Regions from separate parts of the Marinomonas sp. THO17 genome, predicted to be linked through region 2. Evidence: riboswitches for the same ligand, from Rfam matches in the RefSeq annotation. Region 2 holds a riboswitch; the other holds the start of a gene.
What was found. A riboswitch is a leader RNA that binds a small molecule or an ion and turns the genes downstream of it on or off. The one in region 2 is predicted to bind FMN.
Positions count from the first base shown of each region.

Region 1 (9,381 bases), 1.2 Mb from region 2:
AAGGCTGAGAATTGATGACGAGTCCTCTTTTGGACGAAGTGGTTGATGCCCTGCTTCCAGGAAAAACTTCTAAGCGTCAGATATGTGTGAACCGTACCCCAAACCGACACAGGTGGTCAGGTAGAGAATACCAAGGCGCTTGAGAGAACTCGGGTGAAGGAACTAGGCAAAATGGTACCGTAACTTCGGGAGAAGGTACGCCGACCGGTGTGAAGGACTTGCTCCGTAAGCACTGGTCGGTCGAAGATACCAGGTGGCTGCGACTGTTTATTAAAAACACAGCACTCTGCAAACACGAAAGTGGACGTATAGGGTGTGACGCCTGCCCGGTGCTTGAAGGTTAATTGATGGGGTTAGCTTAGGCGAAGCTCTTGATCGAAGCCCAAGTAAACGGCGGCCGTAACTATAACGGTCCTAAGGTAGCGAAATTCCTTGTCGGGTAAGTTCCGACCTGCACGAATGGCGTAACGATGGCCACACTGTCTCCACCCGAGACTCAGTGAAATTGAAATCGCAGTGAAGATGCTGTGTATCCGCGGCTAGACGGAAAGACCCCGTGAACCTTTACTATAGCTTCACAGTGAACTTTGAACCTACTTGTGTAGGATAGGTGGGAGGCTTTGAAACTAAGACGCCAGTTTTAGTGGAGCCGATCTTGAAATACCACCCTGGTATGTTTGAGGTTCTAACTCAGGTCCCTTATCGGGATCGAGGACACTGTGTGGTGGGTAGTTTGACTGGGGCGGTCTCCTCCCAAAGAGTAACGGAGGAGCACGAAGGTGTGCTCAGCATGGTCGGAAATCATGCATAGAGTGTAAAGGCAAAAGCACGCTTAACTGCGAGACAGACACGTCGAGCAGGTACGAAAGTAGGTCTTAGTGATCCGGTGGTTCTGTATGGAAGGGCCATCGCTCAACGGATAAAAGGTACTCCGGGGATAACAGGCTGATACCGCCCAAGAGTTCACATCGACGGCGGTGTTTGGCACCTCGATGTCGGCTCATCACATCCTGGGGCTGAAGCCGGTCCCAAGGGTATGGCTGTTCGCCATTTAAAGTGGTACGCGAGCTGGGTTTAGAACGTCGTGAGACAGTTCGGTCCCTATCTGCCGTGGACGTTTGAGATTTGAGAGGAGCTGCTCCTAGTACGAGAGGACCGGAGTGGACGAACCTCTGGTGTTCCGGTTGTCACGCCAGTGGCATTGCCGGGTAGCTACGTTCGGACGGGATAACCGCTGAAAGCATCTAAGCGGGAAGCCTCCCTCAAGATAAGATCTCACTGGGACTTTAAGTCCCCTAAAGAGCCGTTCGAGACTAGGACGTTGATAGGTTGGGTGTGTAAGCGTTGTGAGGCGTTGAGCTAACCAATACTAATTGCTCGTGAGGCTTGACCATATAACACCAAAGTGGTTTTACAGAACTCTGAAGAAAACAGAGTGAGCTACAAAGAATTTACGATAGTACTGAAATGGTTCCAGACAATTTTCAGTATTTCCTCCATCCTTGGAGGTTCCGGTTTGATACTTGATTATCGCTGTTTCAAAAGTTGATTGTTAAAGATACCAAGTAAACGAATTTGTGCTGAGCACATCCGAGTTTTCTTGATAATCATAGAGGCGTTGAACCACCTGATCCCATCCCGAACTCAGAAGTGAAAAGCGCCATCGCCGATGGTAGTGTGGGAGATCCCATGTGAGAGTAGGTCGTTATCAAGATCTTAATTAAGAAGCCCTGATCGGAAACGGTCGGGGCTTTTTTACGTGTGGAAGAAAGTCAGAATGAAGATAGGTAAAGTAGTTTTCTGGGGTAGAGGTGTTCTACCGAATTAACCACCTAATCCCATCCCGAACTCAGAAGTGGCTCTTTATACGCCACAGGCGCTCGCCATGTCTATGGTAGTCCCACAAGGGGATAAGCATAGGTCGTACCGCAAAGGGCATAAAAATCGTCAAGCTTCTCATACAAAAAGCCCTGATCGGCAATGTTCGGGGCTTTTTTACGTATGGAAGAAGCTCAAAATAAAAGCAGGGGGAGTAAATCTCCAAGGCGCAATTCTTGCGATGGTATGATTGAACCACCTAATCCCATCCCGAACTCAGAAGTGGCTCTTTATACGCCACAGGCGCTCGCCATGTCTATGGTAGTCCCACAAGGGGATAAGCATAGGTCGTAGCGCAAAGGGAATAAAAATCGTCAAGCTTCTCATACAGAAAGCCCTGATCGGAAACGGTTGGGGCTTTTTTACGTCTGTAAGAAACTCAAAATAAAAGCAGGGGAAGTAAACCTTTGAGGCAGCGTTGTTTTACTGCTACCGTCCCAAAAGGTCTTCCATTGCTAGCACTGAATGAATTTAAAATGCCAATTTAGACTTTAAAGAAGCGGATGTCCGTTTTTAAGTCATTAGCTAGATTGTTTAATTTGTTTGTCGCCGTGTCGTTCGTTTCAAGTAAGGACATAGTTTGTTGCGACGTGTTGTTAAGTTGATCTATTACATTGGCGACATTATTGATGGCGTCTTGCTGAGATAAGGTGGTTTGGACGACGTCCTTGATTTGCGATAGAGAGTCGCTGGCATGCTGTTCTATATTTGTTAGCAACTGAGAAGCTTGTTCTGCCAGAGAGCGGCCATTCTCAACAAGAGGTTGCGTCGTTTCCATTGCAATAACAAATTCTCTGACTTCTGATTGTATTTGCGAAAGTGTGACGTCTATTTGGGTAGTAGCGTCACTGGTACGTTTAGCTAAATGCCTTACTTCATCGGCAACAACAGCAAAGCCTCTACCAGATTCACCTGCACGAGCCGCTTCAATGGCGGCATTTAAAGCCAGTAGATTTGTTTGATCTGATATATCACTGATAATGTTTGTGATGCTGCTGACCTCTTTAGTCAATTGATCCAATTTATGGATTTGCTTAGCGGTTTTATCAACCATGTTGGAGATGTGGGTCATCTCCTCAGCATTTTTAGTAATGACTTGTCGGCTCTGTTTTGCGTAGGCAAGGGTAGTACTTGAATTTTCCTCTGTACGAGAGGCTTTTTCTGCCACCGTATTAACGCTTGAACGCATGCCTTCGAGTTTACCTAGGCTCATATTGGTCAACGTCGCTTGTTGATTAGCGGCACTGAGAATATGGTTTGAACCGTCCGAAACAATGTCCAATTGATTGGTTAATCGGGAGGATGCTTGCAAGATATTTTCTACAGTCGATTGTAATTTATCACGCATTAAGGCTAGTGAGCCAAGAATACTCTTGTTGTAAGGAGTATTGATTTTGATGGTAAGGTCACCTTGAGCGATTTCAGATAAGAGATTGGCAGCCTCATGAGGTTCTCCTCCCAGAGATTTATGCAAGCTACGCTCTATTAAAAAAGCTATTAAGCAACTGATAATAATGGCAATTATGGTGAAACTAAGCATAAGTTCCTGAAAATTACCTGCTACAGCTCTGGCTTTTGGGGTTTCTGATTGATTGATTTGTTCTTGGTAATCAATGAATTGATTTATATTGGCTAGCCAGTCGATAAAGGCTGGGCGCAATTCTTTTAATACTAATTCACTGATATCTTGGCCATTTGTTCTGTCTTCGATAGTGCGTTGAATTAAAGGCTGAGTATGACGGTGAATGTCCTCAATTTTGTCTAATATTTGTCGTTCTACATCTGTAAATACTATGCCATTAAGGATCATCTGGTTGATGTCCTGACGCGACTTTTGATAATCATTAGCTAACGCTTTAATTTCATCAGAAAACTGCTTAACTTGCTCTATAGAAGAGGCAATAGCAATATCACGAATAGCGATTGCTCTGTCATGGACACTGCCACGAAAGTTGATCGCATGGCGTTGTTTGACGGCATTGATGTCAGTAACCTCGGCAAGGGTAAGGTCGATATAGTTTACTTTTTGAATACCCATCCCGGTGAGAATGACCATAAGCAGAAGAATACACCCGAATCCTATGAGTAGGCGTTTACGAATTGAAATTTGCGTTAAGAACGACATAAAGATCCTTTAACTAAATGATTTTTCTATATTTATCATTAATGTAACTTCAATGTTTCATTCTTAACAATCGTTAATTTTTAACAATCAGATAGATAGATTAAATTGCCATTTTAAATGCCTTTATGATTTTACAATGAGAGTCCATTTTGCTTTTTGATCTGTTGTGTATTGTGTTTCATCAATTTTAATAATATCAATTAAAACAATTATTTATGATAAAAATGGGTTTAATAGAGGCGTTATATTAGGTTAAATTAACCTTGAGGAGCAAATGAAATAGTGGCGATTCATGTTTTCCTTCAGAAAGAGAGTGTAACGACCTGAATATTTTTTAATTTCTATGATGAGTGAAGAAAATGAGCTTAGATAAGGCCCCAGACCATGTTAAATTGGCGGTGGATTTAATTGAGTTATTAGAAACCAATGAAATAGCCCCTGATGTGGCTGTTGAAGCATTACGTTTGGTCTTAAAAGACTTTGAAAATAAACTGAGTACAAAAGAATAGCTTGTACTAATGAGCCTTGTTGGCAAGAAGGATATATGGCAATTATTGCAATGACTCTAGTGGCAGCGGTGGCCTTGTTGCACTTTTACATTCTGTATTTGGAGATGTTTTGCTGGACGACTCCCAAAGGACGAAAAGCATTTGGTCTGACGGAAGAGTTCGCAGAGTCCAGTAAGGTGTTAGCAGCGAATCAAGGTTTATACAACGGTTTTTTAGGGGCGGGTTTATTATGGGGCTTGTGGCTTGGTGAAGCTGGTCAGTCCGTGGTGGTCTTCTTTTTGATTTGTGTATTGGTGGCTGGCCTTTATGGCGGGATGACAGCCAATAAGAAGATTATCTTTATTCAGGCAGCGCCAAGTGCCATCAGCTTACTGGCGGTGACTTTACTGTAAATGTAAGCGTCCCATCTAATAGATGGGACGCTAGTGTCTTCGCTTTTACGTCAATTTTTACATCAGCGCTTTGGCGCTTTCAGTGAGGCGAATGGCTTGGTCGCAAGCATTTGCCAACTCTGTGCCTTTTTTAACAAAGTGGCGGCTAAAGTAATTCTTGTGCTCTTCATGTTCATGGAAGTTATGGGGCGTTAACACAGCCGTTAGCACAGGCACTTCTGTTTCTAACTGGACTTGCATCAACGCGCTGCATACCGTTTGCGCGACAAAATCGTGACGATAAATACCACCATCGACCACTAGAGCGGTACCGGCAATCGCTGAGTATTGACCACTTTTAGCCAATAACTTGGCTTGCAGTGGAATCTCATAGGCGCCGGGCACTGGAATAAGATCGATGAGGTCTTTGTTATAACCACGTGCCACTAACTCTTCACAGAAAGCATTGGCACAGTTCATCACAATGTCTTCGTGCCATGCAGCATGAAGAATCGCAATGCGTTTATTAGCTGGATTGAAATCAATTTGATTCGTTGAGCTCTGATTCATTTTTGTATCCTAATATAAGCGAAATGTGAATCAGGGCGAACGGGCAGGCAAAAACACCGTATAATTACGGAATACCAAAATAGGGTTTCACCAAGCGGCGATACCTGTTGCGGTTTTGTCTGACACGCTCTCTATCATCCGGACTATCACCGTCGGCTCTGGAGTTACACCAGATCTGCTGTCCCTAATCAATAGATTAGGCGCTCGCGGGCTTAGACTGAGTCTTTACCGCCGGTGGGGAATTTCACCCCGCCCCGAGAACGAAATCGGAATAACTCCGATCTGTAAAATATACGTGTAGAAAGAAAGACTTGTCAAAGTCTATTTGAAAAATTAATAGACTTTTCAGAGGTTTGTCATCTAATGACACATTTATGTTGGATTGGTAACAAAAGTTAACTGTTTGAATCATTAGTGTCACTTCAAATAGAGTGGAAATGTCTTATATTAAGCAGCAGCGTTTACAAAAGAATGGAGTCTTTGTTATGTCACTTTCTCAACTTCCTTTGGCAAAAAGTGCATTCATATTGGCTTGTCTCTTCCTTACTGCCTGTAGCAATATTGACCTACAAACTCAAGCTGACGATGTTTCCATTGAAATCGAAAATCAAACCAATCTGGTGATTTATCGTTGCGAGCAGGATGAGTTACTTGCTTATTTTCATGGCAATCGAGCCGAACTAAAATGGCAAGCAAAAAGTTATTATTTAACTCAAGTCGTTAGCACTTCTGGTGTTAGGTACTTTGGTGAATCTTTATCTTTTTGGGCGCATAACCAAGATGCGGAGTTAGAACTGGACACAGGTGACAAAGTCAATTGCCGTCTTGTAAAAGTAGAATCTTAGTTTTGCCTGAGAATCCTTCACTTTAATCGTCCGTGTTTTCATCCCGTCAATACTTTAATCCGTGTACAATAGCTGCCGATGACGCCATTTTGGCAAAATATTGGGTATCAGAGATTAGATGAGTAAATTATTTGTGATGGGCATGGGGCCTGGTGACTTAGGTTTGGTCACTCCCAACGCTACACGAGCTTTGGCAGCTTGTTCTGATTGGGTGGCTTATGGCTATTACTTGAAATTACTGGGTGAATTGAGTGAAGGAAAAGCTTTTCATGATTTGCCCCTTGGTGAAGAAATTGGGCGTGCTAGATTGGCCTTAACATTAGCCGCTGAAGGAAAAAACACTGCACTGATTTCTAGTGGTGACATAGGCATCTATGCCATGGCGACCTTAGTTTTTGAATTGCTGGATCAGCAATTGCAGGGTAAAGAGTCGCATCCAGAGTGGCTGGATGTTGAGATTGAGGTGATCCCAGGAATTTCGGCCATGCAAGCTGGTGCGAGCCGTGTTGGTGCTATGCTGGGTCACGACTTCTGTACTATTTCCTTATCTGATCTATTAACGCCTTGGGAAACCATAGACAAACGTTTGCATGCCTGCGGTGCAGGGGATTTCGTGGTGTCCTTTTATAATCCAGTATCGAAAAAGCGAGATTGGCAGTTGAACCACGCGCGTGATGTGTTGTTGCAGTATCGTCCTGCGAGCACACCTGTGATGATAGGTCGCCAATTAACTCGTCCTGAAGAAGACATTCGTTTTATCACCCTAGGCGAGTTGGATGCTAAAGAGGTAGACATGTTTACCATGGTGAGTGTGGGTAACTCGGATACCAAACACATAGTAAATGGCGATAAAGAGTGGATTTACACGCCACGGGGTTACTCTAAAAAGCTTTAAAAAGAGACATAAAATGACGGTGTATTTTATTGGTGCAGGTCCTGGTGACCCAGATTTAATGACAGTGAAAGCGGTAAAGACCATCGTCTCATGTCAGGTAATTTTGTATGCAGGTTCACTTATCCCGACACAAGTGATTGATAGCGTTAGGGGAACCGCAGAAGCCATTTATGACACGGCAGAAATGCATCTTGATGAGACGACAGCTGTCATAGAAAAAGCCGTTAAAGAAGGCAAAAATGTGGCGCGATTACAATCAGGTGATCCGGCTTTATACGGTGCTATTGGTGAGCAGATTCGACGATTGCAAGCCTTGGGTATTGACTATGAAGTGATTCCGGGCGTCAGTGCGGTTGCGGCTTCTGCCGCCTTATTGAAAAAAGAACTTACCTTATCCGGTGTATCGCAAACTGTAATTATGACGCGATATGAGGGCAAAACGCCTTTTCCTGAACGAGAGCGACTACCAGCATTGGCGCAAAGTGGTGCTACCTTAGCCATTCATCTTGGTATTACGCGCATACATAAAATTGTTGAAGAGCTGATTCCACATTATGGTGAAGATTGTCCCGTTGCTGTGTGCTACCGCACCAGCTGGCCAGATCAGGATTTCGTGACTGGCACTTTAGCCAACATAGTGGCAAAAGTAAGAGCAAAGAAATTTACCCGTACCAGTTTGATTTTAGTAGGTAAGGTGCTAGACACAGAAGACTTTGCCGACTCCTATTTATACGATAAATCTCAGGCGCACATTTTTCGCAAGATTCATCAGACTGAGAAAAACAAAGGATAATTCATGCAACTGAACAAAATCCCTACCACCATTGTCACTGGCTTCTTGGGCAGTGGTAAAACCACCCTTTTGTCGAATGTCTTGAAACAAGCGGCTGGTAAGCGTATTGCTGTTATTGTGAATGAATTTGGTGAGTTGGACATTGACTCAGATTTACTGCGTGCTTGTCCGCTCGATTGTGACGATGAACAAAGCGCTGGCCAGCGCAGCGAAGAAGGCTTTTACGAGCTGGCTAACGGTTGTATCTGCTGCACCGTGGAAGAAGAGTTTCTGCCCGTGATGGAGCAGTTGGTCGCACGTCGTGATGATATTGACCACATTCTTATCGAGACCAGTGGTTTGGCCTTGCCTAAACCTCTGGTACAAGCCTTTAACTGGCCGGGAATCAAAGAGCATTGCACTGTGGATGCGGTTATTACGGTAGTGGATGGTCCTGCGGTAGCGGCAGGGCGCTTTGCCCACAATGAAGAAAAGGTACAAGCACAGCGTCTGGCGGATGACAGTTTAGACCACGACCCAAGTTTGCAAGAACTATTGGACGATCAACTCAGTGCTGCCGATTTAGTTGTAGTGAGTAAAAATGACTTACTGAACGATGTTGAGCGCGTCAAAGTGCAAGAAGTGATTGCTAAAGAAGTGCCTCACACAGTGAAAACCGTTTACATTGAAAATGGCGAAGCTGCAATGGATAAATTGTTGGGCATTGATGCGGCTTCAGAAGAGCGTATTGAGGCGGTGCATAACCATCATGATCATCATCATGCCCACGGTGAGCATCACGACCATGCTCATGACCATTTTGATTCTTTTGTGGTTAAGTTAGGGGAAGTATCTTCTGACTTATTACAAGAAGCGCTTGAACAATTGCTAGAGGGGCATAATATCTTCCGCGTGAAAGGCTTTGCGGCGGTGCATGGTAAGCCGATGCGTCAGGTTTTTCAGGCGGTAGGCCGACGTCTGGATCGTTATTTTGATCGTTTATGGCAGGCAGAAGAAATACGTCAGACCCAGTTAGTTTTCATTGGTAAGGGCATTGATAAGGCCGCCATTGAAGGGGCGTTGCACAACGCTTTGAGTGCATAAAAGGTTCCATCAGTGCATTTATTAGCAGCCAAACCAGGTGGTTTTGTCGACGACGAAGGCATTGTTGATCTAGAGCAGAGTCCAGCTGATTTAGTCATTTTGGCAGCGGCTGATTCTGTGCTGGGAGCCCTTGGTGCGGCGTTAGATGATATCGCTGGCGAAGACTATTTACCCAGCGTACGTTTAGCCAACTGGATGCAATTGGTTAAACCAGCGGCTTATGATTTATACGAACATAAGGTATTAGAAAGTGCCAAAGTGGTGGTGGTCTCCCTGTTGGGTGGCGAACACTATTGGCCTTATGGTTTTCAG
Region 1 covers NZ_AP031575.1:3,537,652-3,547,032, forward strand. Annotated here, with positions in the region: rRNA gene ABXS85_RS16690 (23S ribosomal RNA) at 1-1,394, shown strand, start outside; rRNA gene rrf (5S ribosomal RNA) at 1,600-1,714, shown strand; gene ABXS85_RS16700 (methyl-accepting chemotaxis protein) at 2,363-4,003, opposite strand; gene rsmS (pleiotropic regulatory protein RsmS) at 4,363-4,512, shown strand; gene ABXS85_RS16710 (DUF1304 domain-containing protein) at 4,548-4,904, shown strand; gene ABXS85_RS16715 (6,7-dimethyl-8-ribityllumazine synthase) at 4,962-5,453, opposite strand; FMN riboswitch at 5,576-5,719, opposite strand; gene ABXS85_RS16720 (MliC family protein) at 5,939-6,298, shown strand; gene cobJ (precorrin-3B C(17)-methyltransferase) at 6,417-7,193, shown strand; gene cobM (precorrin-4 C(11)-methyltransferase) at 7,207-7,986, shown strand; gene cobW (cobalamin biosynthesis protein CobW) at 7,990-9,069, shown strand; gene cobN (cobaltochelatase subunit CobN) at 9,082-9,381, shown strand, end outside.
Region 1: linked by a shared signal. The riboswitch ahead of ABXS85_RS16715 (6,7-dimethyl-8-ribityllumazine synthase) and the one ahead of ABXS85_RS11250 (DMT family transporter) in region 2 are both predicted to bind FMN.

Region 2 (9,381 bases):
CTTGGCGTATCCTTGAACCACATCCACGCCCAACCCAGTGTAACGCTCCACACTATCGTGCGGCTCCACCTGACGAATCACCTTCTGTACTCGCTGCATCACCTGCTTGAAAGAGAAACTAGGTTCGCTGCTTTGTAATCCGTATTGTTCCGCATGACGCATTTGATTGGCCACTTTGGCACTCTTAATCAACGCCTTACTAGGCACACAGCCATAATTCAAGCAATCGCCACCCATTTTATGTGCTTCAATCAAGGTCACTTTGGCCTTAACCGTTGCCGCGATGTAAGCACTTACCAAGCCACCAGCACCTGCGCCTATAACAATCATGTTGCGATCAAATTGCTTAGGTTTAGTATAACCTTGATATACTCGACGTGCTTTCAGCCAATCGAGAATTTTCTTCGATGCTAAAGGAAATACGCCTAACAAAACGAAAGACAACAACAAAGAGGGCGACAAGATACCTGATAAACTATCAATTTGACCAAGCTGAGTCCCTGCATTGACGTACACGAAAGTCCCAGCCAACATGCCAAGCTGACTGACCCAGTAAAAAGTGAAAGCGCGAATTCGAGTTAACCCCATCAACAAATTAATCAAGAAAAAAGGGAAAACCGGCACTAGGCGCAAGGTAAAAAGATAAAAGGCTCCTTCCTTTTCGATACCTTGGTTAATGGCTGCAAGACGGTCACCGAATTTAGATTGCACCGTCGCCTGCAATAAGTAACGCGATACCAAGAAAGCCAAGGTGGCACCAATGGAACTGGCAAAAGAAACGATCAATAAACCCCATCCTAAACCGAACAAGGCCCCAGCCGCTAGGGTCATAATTGCCGCTCCGGGCAATGATAAGGCAGTGACCAAGACATACAGCAGCAAAAAGCCACCACCGACCAAAATTGGGCTATCATTTCGCCAAGCTTCAAATTGCACTAAGCCGTCTTTCAAGCCGGTTAATGTCAACAGCTGGTGCAGATCAAAATAAAAAAAGCCCGTCGCCAGTAGTGCAATCAGTAACAACAGTCCTATCTTCTTCATTCAATACCTCATAACACAGATTGGCGCATTTATATAATGGGTTGTTTGCTATTAGACTGATCATAAAGCCCGTTTCTTACAGCATAATAGAAAATGCATGATAAGAAAGGGATAAACAGCAAGAATAGCAATAAGATAGACAAACTTACTGCGTGCTGCAGCATAGAAGAAAATTACGTAATTGCCTTGAGACGTGCGGCAAGCAGGCTAAACAAGACACCGAAGAAACATATCAATAGCACTAAACCAACAATGCCAAACAAACCAAACAGAGTCATCAGCGCCGCGTAGCTGGGTGGTCCAATGGTCGCTCCCAAATTACCGAATTGCGCCAACAAGCCATAACCCTCAGCTTGTTCTTTAGGGTTGCGTGCAAGGTAGGGAATCATCGCCAAGGAAGCACCTGGAATCATACCAAGACACAGTACTAAGCCTCCCAACACGAAGGAAAGCAACCAAGGGGAATGAGAAACAAACACTAAACTCATTGCCGCCAGCGCCACGCCAAAATACGCCAACAAAGCCACACGCTGCGGCCGCATCACATATTGTGCAATGGCACCCGCAAGAAATGTCCCACTGGTACTTAACAATGGCAGTATTATCAACATACTCTTATGCAATGCCTTGTCATTGATTAACCCCGGAACATAAGTAAGAATCGATACCAAGGTACAGGTATAAAACAAAAACACCAAACTTGGCAGTAGAGCCCGAGGATTTTTATAAATGCGTATCATCTGAGCAAGTATGCTGCCTTGATCACCCACCACAGGCAATAAAATCAGCAGCGGATTGTTTCTCAATATGAAGAACAAAATAATGCCTATGCCACTGATCAAGATGCCATGACTCAATAGCAAAGCACTTAATCCATGAATTTCTAAAATACTTTTACCCAAACCACCACATACCGCAAAAGCAACGCCAAAAAAAGTGCCCCAAATCCCCATAGTCAAGGATCTATGTTGTGGCGCACTGAATTTGGCAATAAGAGTAGGTGCTGCTACCACTACACCTAATTGAGAGAAACCTTCTAACAAACGTGTCACCATCAGCAAGTTAAATGGCGGTAAAATGGATTGCACCATAGACAAGGCACCGCCCAGTAACAAGGCTCCAATTAGCACTCGTAAATAGCCAAAACGACTGGCAATCATGCCTGCAGACACACCAAATATTAACCCTGCAATACCGACAATCGATAAGGACATCCCAGTTAAGGTCGCGCTTTGTTGGTAGTAGGCCAACAAAGCATCAAACGATACGGAAAACTTGGCAAATTGCATGGCCGCAGAAACACCCGCCAGCCAGAGTAAAATCACTTCGAGCCATTGAGTTTGAGATACAGTGTCTGGTGTTTGAGTGAGAGGCATGAATAATCCTTTGCAAGTCAACAATAATCCTGACTCTTTGTTCAAATTGCTGGCGCTATTCTATTACAAGGTGTGATTAAAAAGATAAACAAGCACAGATTATTCTTACAGATAATAAGGAAAGGGGAGGTTAGAACAAAGAACAGTATCGACCAAAGCTTAGCGAACAGGCTAAGCTTTGGCCAATATTATCAAGCGCTCTGCGACCAGGTATTCAATTCTGCTTTACGCAGCTCTTTGATACGTAAACCAATGTTCCCTAAGATCAACATTAGCCCACCAATAATCTGATAAAAAGTTAATCCCATTTCTAAGAAGTACCAGTTAATCACAGCAGCAAACACCGGGAAGGACAATTCTGCCAAGGTTGCCATCTGGGCAGGTACGGTTTTCAAGCCTTGATAGTAAAACCACATGCCGATAAAACCACTTAATAAGGCCATTACAATGACTAGCCCTATATCAGTGATTTGCATCGCCACTAAACTATCGGCCTGCATAAAGGCCAATGGTGCTAACACCATCAAACCGGCGACAAAGCGCCCTGACATAATGGCATTTGCTGGTACATTTTGCTTTGACAAGTATTTTCCACATACCGTTGCCGCGCCCCATGCGCAAACCGCCACCAAGGTAAAACCATAACCTTTTAAAATACTCATTTGATCATTTGAATAATGCCACTGAGCGTCACCTAACTGACGAAGATCCGGCCACATCATGACAAAACTGCCCAACAGAATGACGCCAGCCCAACGTACAAATCCCCCTTCAATTTGTTCTTTTAAGAACCAATAGGCCAGCAAGATAGCCACGATAGGCTGTAATTTTTGCAATAAAATCACCACAGTCGGGTTCAAGTATTGGAAGGCTTCTGTAAAGGCCAAAGTACCGACCGCCGAACCTATACCGCCAATGAAAAACAAGCAACACAAACTTATTCTAGACAAATGACGATAAACATGACGATAACGCCACAACATAGGGGCGACAAACAGAATCAAGGTAAGGTGTTCGATCAGAACGATTTGTAATGTGGAATAGCCAGCGCCTAACAATGGGTAACGAATTAAAGTATCCAGTGCCCAAGTAAAGCACGCTATCATGATAAAAAATGTTCCTGCCATCTTTGCTTTCTCCAAAAAATAAGATGCACAGGGGTGATGAAAACGAATACACCAAGCGGCGCGAAAAACACGCAACAGCCAATCTGCTTCTGAAATACAGAAACACATTGGCCTTGGTCGATCTTCTATCATCCGGACTATCACCGTCGGCTCTGGAATCACACCAGATCTGCTGACCTTAAAGCTTATTGCTTTAAGCGCTCGCGGGCTGTTTAAAAGACACACTTTTAAAGTCACCGCCGGTGGGGAATTTCGCCCCGCCCCGAAGTTCGATGTTTATGAAATTTCTATACCAACTCTAACCTTATCCCTCTAGATAGGCAATATGGCTTTTCTATTGCTTATCTATGCATGGCGCTATTTTGTTAAATTTCCAAGAAATACTAAGAACAAGACTAGGGAAGTCTTTTATATTCCGCTACACTCACCTGCTCGCTAATAGGAATGGGAAGAACAATATGCCTGCCTCATCAAAAAATGGACTTCTACTTGCTTTCACGGCATTTTTTTTATGGGCTATTGCTCCTATTTACTTTAAGGAGATGTCCTTTGTTCCCGCACAAGAAGTATTGGCTCATCGAGTTATTTGGTCCTGCGTACTCGTTTGCTCTCTCATCATTATTCTCAAATATGGTAGCGCATTAAAAGCCGTTGTTACTTCCAAACGCGCCATGCTGGGTCTACTCATTTCAACTCTGTTGATCGGGGTAAACTGGGGCACCTTTATCTGGGCCGTACAGAATAATCAGATGTTGAGTGCCAGCCTAGGTTATTACATTAATCCTCTTATCAGCATCATGCTCGGTGTTATTTTCTTCAAAGAAAAACTCGACCCTATCCGTCGCCTTGGCGTCGCATTATGCTTTTGTGCTGTGGTATTTGAAGTGGTGCAATTTGGTTCATTGCCTTGGGTTGCCTTAGTGCTTGCGATCACTTTTGGCATTTATGGTTTGGTACGCAAGAAAATTGCTGTTGACAGTTTTACGGGCATGGCAGTGGAAACTGGGCTGATGCTCCCCATTGCTGCATTGTATTTGATGCAAAGCCCTTCGCCAACGGCCAACTTTTTCGCCAACGACGCCACGACAAATTGGCTGTTATTCGCCTCAGGACCCGTTACTATGGTGCCTTTAATGTGTTTTGCCGCTGCCGCTAATCGCGTTAACATGACCACCTTAGGCTTCATGCAGTATATCGGGCCAACAGGCATGTTTTTACTCGCAGTATTTGTTTATGACGAGCCCCTTAGTACCGAAAAATTCATCACCTTTATCTTAATTTGGTCTGCATTAGGTGCCTTGATTTTTGACTCTGTGCGTCGTTTACGTAAGTCTCGCCGCACCCCCATGCATCCTGTTGAGCCAGTTTAATATGGTATCTATACTAATAGAAACTAGCCTTGCATAAGCTGCAAGGTTTTCGCGATAGGCTGTGCGACTTGAGATGGTTCCGGCATGGCTTTCTCCAAACATCTTTTTAACGCAACAGAGTAGTCACTTGGAATTTTGGTCACACTGTAATGCTGACTTAAGTGTTTAATGAAAGTATTTTTCTGGCGAAAAAAGAGATTCCACATTAGCTGTGCTTGGTCTTTATTGCCCGCATACATTTCCAGCAACTTTTCTCTAATCACATTAAACTTTAGATAATTTGCATACAGGTTCAAACCTTCGCGCATATCATCAATTTGTTGCTGAGAATAGGCTTCTATTTCTAACGAAATTTTTTCATCAAGAAATTCTGTCAACGCTAAGCAGGAATTAACCGCATTCACCGTCGCTGAAGCTGATAACGGAAAAACAGGGCAAAGTATGAATAAAATTATAAGACCTCGCTTCCAAGTGTTCATAGCATCTTCCTTTTTATTTTTTTTTAGGAATTGTACCGACACAATCACAGCTAAAGATTGAATATCTAATCCACCTTCAGTTCATTTAACTGAACAATATGAACAATATGCAAACTAACAAGGACAAAGTCAATGGTCGTAACCATTTAAAATATATAGAAAAAATAATGAGACGAGGTTTTATTTTATTAAACTTAAATAGAACAAAGAGTTAGCTATCAAGCTATATTAGGAGGTACTTTATTCAATTTTTTAGGATGTTTTTCCCAACGCACTTTTACTTCAAATTGCTGGCTATCTTCATCATCTGATGCCGTCACTTTTAAACGTAACAAACCTTTTGGCTCAATATTCAAAGTCACTTCTTTTTCATCACTGAAACTCAATTTACCTTTATGTAGGCCTTTTGAAAGGGCTTTCAAAACATCTTGAACATCATCTGCTTCTAATAATGCTTCGTATTTAAACTCAGTTTTTGACTTCATTTGTTACCCTTCTGCCTGACCTTCTTCATATATGCTCTGCAGTTCCTTCGCAGTCATTACCTTAGCGGTTGGGTAATCACAACTTAATCCCACAATGCCAGTTTCCTTATTGATCAAGGTGGCGCCTATACCATAATCGCTTAAGCCTTCCACTTTGCGGGAATGAGAATCCAAAGTAATATCCGCTTCAACATGAACCAAACCTTTCTTTATGGTAATGCGTTGTCCCTCCTGTCGATTAACATGGCCCTGTACAATCACATGAACCCCTGACTTATGCACGGCTTTTACTCCTCGATAAGTTAAAGGCAAATCCGCATCGCGATACTTGGTACGGAAGGTATTGGCAATGGAACTGTAATAAAAACCGAATAAGTCTTGACGCTTTAAGTTACGATGAAACGCTTTATTGGCGTATTTCGGCCCGCTTTTCAACAACATTTGTCCCATGGTATCGTCTAGCCCAGCATGTAAGAATAAAAACGAACCGCGCTTAGCGACCAGTTCCATCTTACGAAAAAACCAGTTGAACTCGCCTTTTTTATGCAAAAACAACTGCTGACACTTCAAAGAAGCAGCGTACACTTGGCGCAAGCTTAAACCGGAGGCGTGGCAATGCTTTTCAAAACTGTCATTTTTTGATGCCATTTTTCGCACTTCTCGCTCAATACCTTCCATTGTCAAAAAGCCCGCCGCGTGAAAAGGAAAGGCTTTAAACCAATCCTCGCCCGGGAACAATCGCTTGCGACAGGTTTCTTCATCTGGAATGTTCTTTTCCCACTTGCTGTTCACCAAGTACTGATCAAACACTTCGCGAAACAAAGGCACCACTTTCTTTCCCATACGCACAAACAAATGTTGGTTACCAACGTCTTTTTTACGTGCTAAAGCCAGCAAGCCCATTAATAAACGCAAATCATGATTTCCGGCCAATAGGGTGACCCGCGCTTTCAAACGATACAGCTGCTTTACACTGCGCAATAAGTCCAGATTACTGGGGCCCTTATCCAAACAATCTCCACCAATAATGATCTCTGTACGTTTGCCTTTTTTCGTTAATGACAAATGCCCTAAATCTGAATGCGTCTTACGCTCTGCCACGCCCGCTGCAATCAGAGAAGCTTCAAACGCCATAGCGTCCGCATGAGGATCCGAAATAAACACCACAGGGCGCTTCGGCCAACGTAATTTTCGCTGTCTATAATGAGATGGTGTTGCTTCCGCTTGTAACACGTTGCCATTAACAGAGCTCTTGTCTCGAGGCCAACTTGCCCACTCACTTGGCAAGCGAGCAATAATATCAGCATGATGAGGGCGAGGTTTAATAGTGGGTATTGGACTTGGCATAATCTGATTACCTAAATTGTGGACCATAAAACAAGGGCTCAACCCAAAGGAGACAATGGAAAGGCCGCATTATCCAGATGCTTTGTGACATTTTGGTGACGAGCGATCAAATAATGCACAATGTTTTTCATAGGTTTTGAACACTTAAAAAGTGCAATATCAATGCCTATATTGCATATCTTACACGCTTTTACCCTGACACCTTTTCCAACATGTCGCCAATCAGTTGATATGCCCTATCAAAATCCACTTTTCCACCGAGACGGAAGACATTCACATTGCGCAACGCATCCACATAATGAGGAATGGAATCGATGTCATTCAAATCGGCAAATTGTCCTTTAGCATCCTGATAAAAAGGCCCCGGGCGTTTACGTAAGCCTTCAATTGCCTCAGGTTGCTGAGTAAGGTCCACTGGTTCCATAAAGGTTGCGTCATTACTGTCCAAAGACCAATCCAGCATAATCAGGTTTTGCAATTCGCCCTCTAATTGAACACGCTTTGGACCATAATCGTCTTCAATTTGCACATCATATTTCTCTTCTAAAGACCATAGCTCAGCCGTTGACATAGCCAATAAAGCCTGTTGGCGATCATCAGGTAAAATGTGACGCAAGCGCTCAGAATTCAACAAGGTGCCAGGATTCACTCGCGGCAATTTCGCCAAACCTATGGTACGGGTTTGTTTGCCCTCTCGCTTGAGTAGAATACGATCATTTGTCAGAAAATCCCGCGAACTATCCTCTAGACAGCGCAACATAAGAGTCGATTTGCCGCCACCTGAGGCAGCCGCAATTGCGGTTGCTTGTCCCAGAAAAGTGAAAGCTGACGCGTGCCCAAGGGTAAAACCTTGGCGTAAATAATGGTTCAAAAACTGGTTATTTATAAAGTTGATAATTTGCGCTAGGTTGTTCTCACAAGGCCCCAAAGCCACGACATTATTGGGTCGCTGTAAAAAACTCATGCCCGTTTTGAATTTCTTAATCCAACGGCCTCCCGACACATCCAGATAGCCTTCCTTACGACCCAACTTTCCCTCTTCTCGTGGCACTTCCAACCAATCCAGATCATCACCCACAGCAATCTGCTCAATAACATACAACTGCACTTTATGCTGTGTTGTGGCACCAGATGAAAGAGTTAAATAGCTTTTGTAATAGGCTTTTAATGCTAACGCTATATCCGCTTGATTAGTGCGTACCTGAACATGCTGCTCCGCAAATTGGAGGTCCAATGTTTCATGGCAAGTATCACAATCAACAGCCACTTCATTTAAATCCAAGAGATTATTAATCATGATGACAAGAGCTCCTTGATGACATACTCTGCATAGACCTGCGCTGCGTCTACGCCACAACCTTCTAACGCCCCTTTGAACCCACCAAATGCCGATACCTCAAACACCACAGGCCCTTGCTCGGTTAACGCTATATCCACTGTTGTGAAACTTAAGTCATAACAGGCCTGAGCCTTGTAACCCAATGCGATCAAATCCTCATCTGGTGTGTAAGCTTCGTATCGTCCACCGCTGTGAATAGTCGTATTCCAAGAGTCTTTATTACCCACTCGAGCGTAGGTACAAAGATATTGCCCTCCCACAAACACCATGCCCAAATCACGGCCATCTAGATTCACCTTTTGTTGAATATAATAAATGGATTGAGCTTGGCGATATTCCTCTAAGGCATTGCGCACCGCCTCATCGGAATCAAATTGGCTCAACATCATCATGCCTCGAGCCTTAGTAGAATAAAGAGGTTTTAGAATCGCTGAGCCAAACTCACGCACCGTCACAAAAGCCTGATCCACACTCTCTGTAACTCGGGTTTTCGGCATGGGAATCTGCCCTTGCTGTAATGCCAGAGTACCCGCCAAACGGTTAATGAGATTACCGATACTCTGGGTCGGACTAAATAAACGCACACCCGCTTTTTCAGCGAACGCCAACATGCGTAAACGGTCTTCTGTGGCCGGAGAATAGGCTTTGCTAATTTTCTTAATAATTAACCCATCCAATGCCATCAAGTCGATATCTTGAAACATCAATCTTTGGCTATCAAAACAGAGTTCGACTTGACTCATATCTATCACAGCGCGAAAGCCTGTAAGCGCTTCCAGTCGATCCGCCAACACTTCAGTGGACCATTTTCCAGGGA
Region 2 covers NZ_AP031575.1:2,352,577-2,361,957, forward strand. Annotated here, with positions in the region: gene ABXS85_RS11240 (FAD-dependent oxidoreductase) at 1-1,041, opposite strand, end outside; gene ABXS85_RS11245 (MFS transporter) at 1,215-2,417, opposite strand; gene ABXS85_RS11250 (DMT family transporter) at 2,609-3,676, opposite strand; FMN riboswitch at 3,661-3,818, opposite strand; gene rarD (EamA family transporter RarD) at 4,003-4,914, shown strand; gene ABXS85_RS11260 (hypothetical protein) at 4,938-5,393, opposite strand; gene ABXS85_RS11265 (amphi-Trp domain-containing protein) at 5,612-5,878, opposite strand; gene ABXS85_RS11270 (metallophosphoesterase) at 5,882-7,225, opposite strand; gene ABXS85_RS11275 (HprK-related kinase B) at 7,416-8,522, opposite strand; gene ABXS85_RS11280 (GAK system ATP-grasp enzyme) at 8,519-9,381, opposite strand, start outside.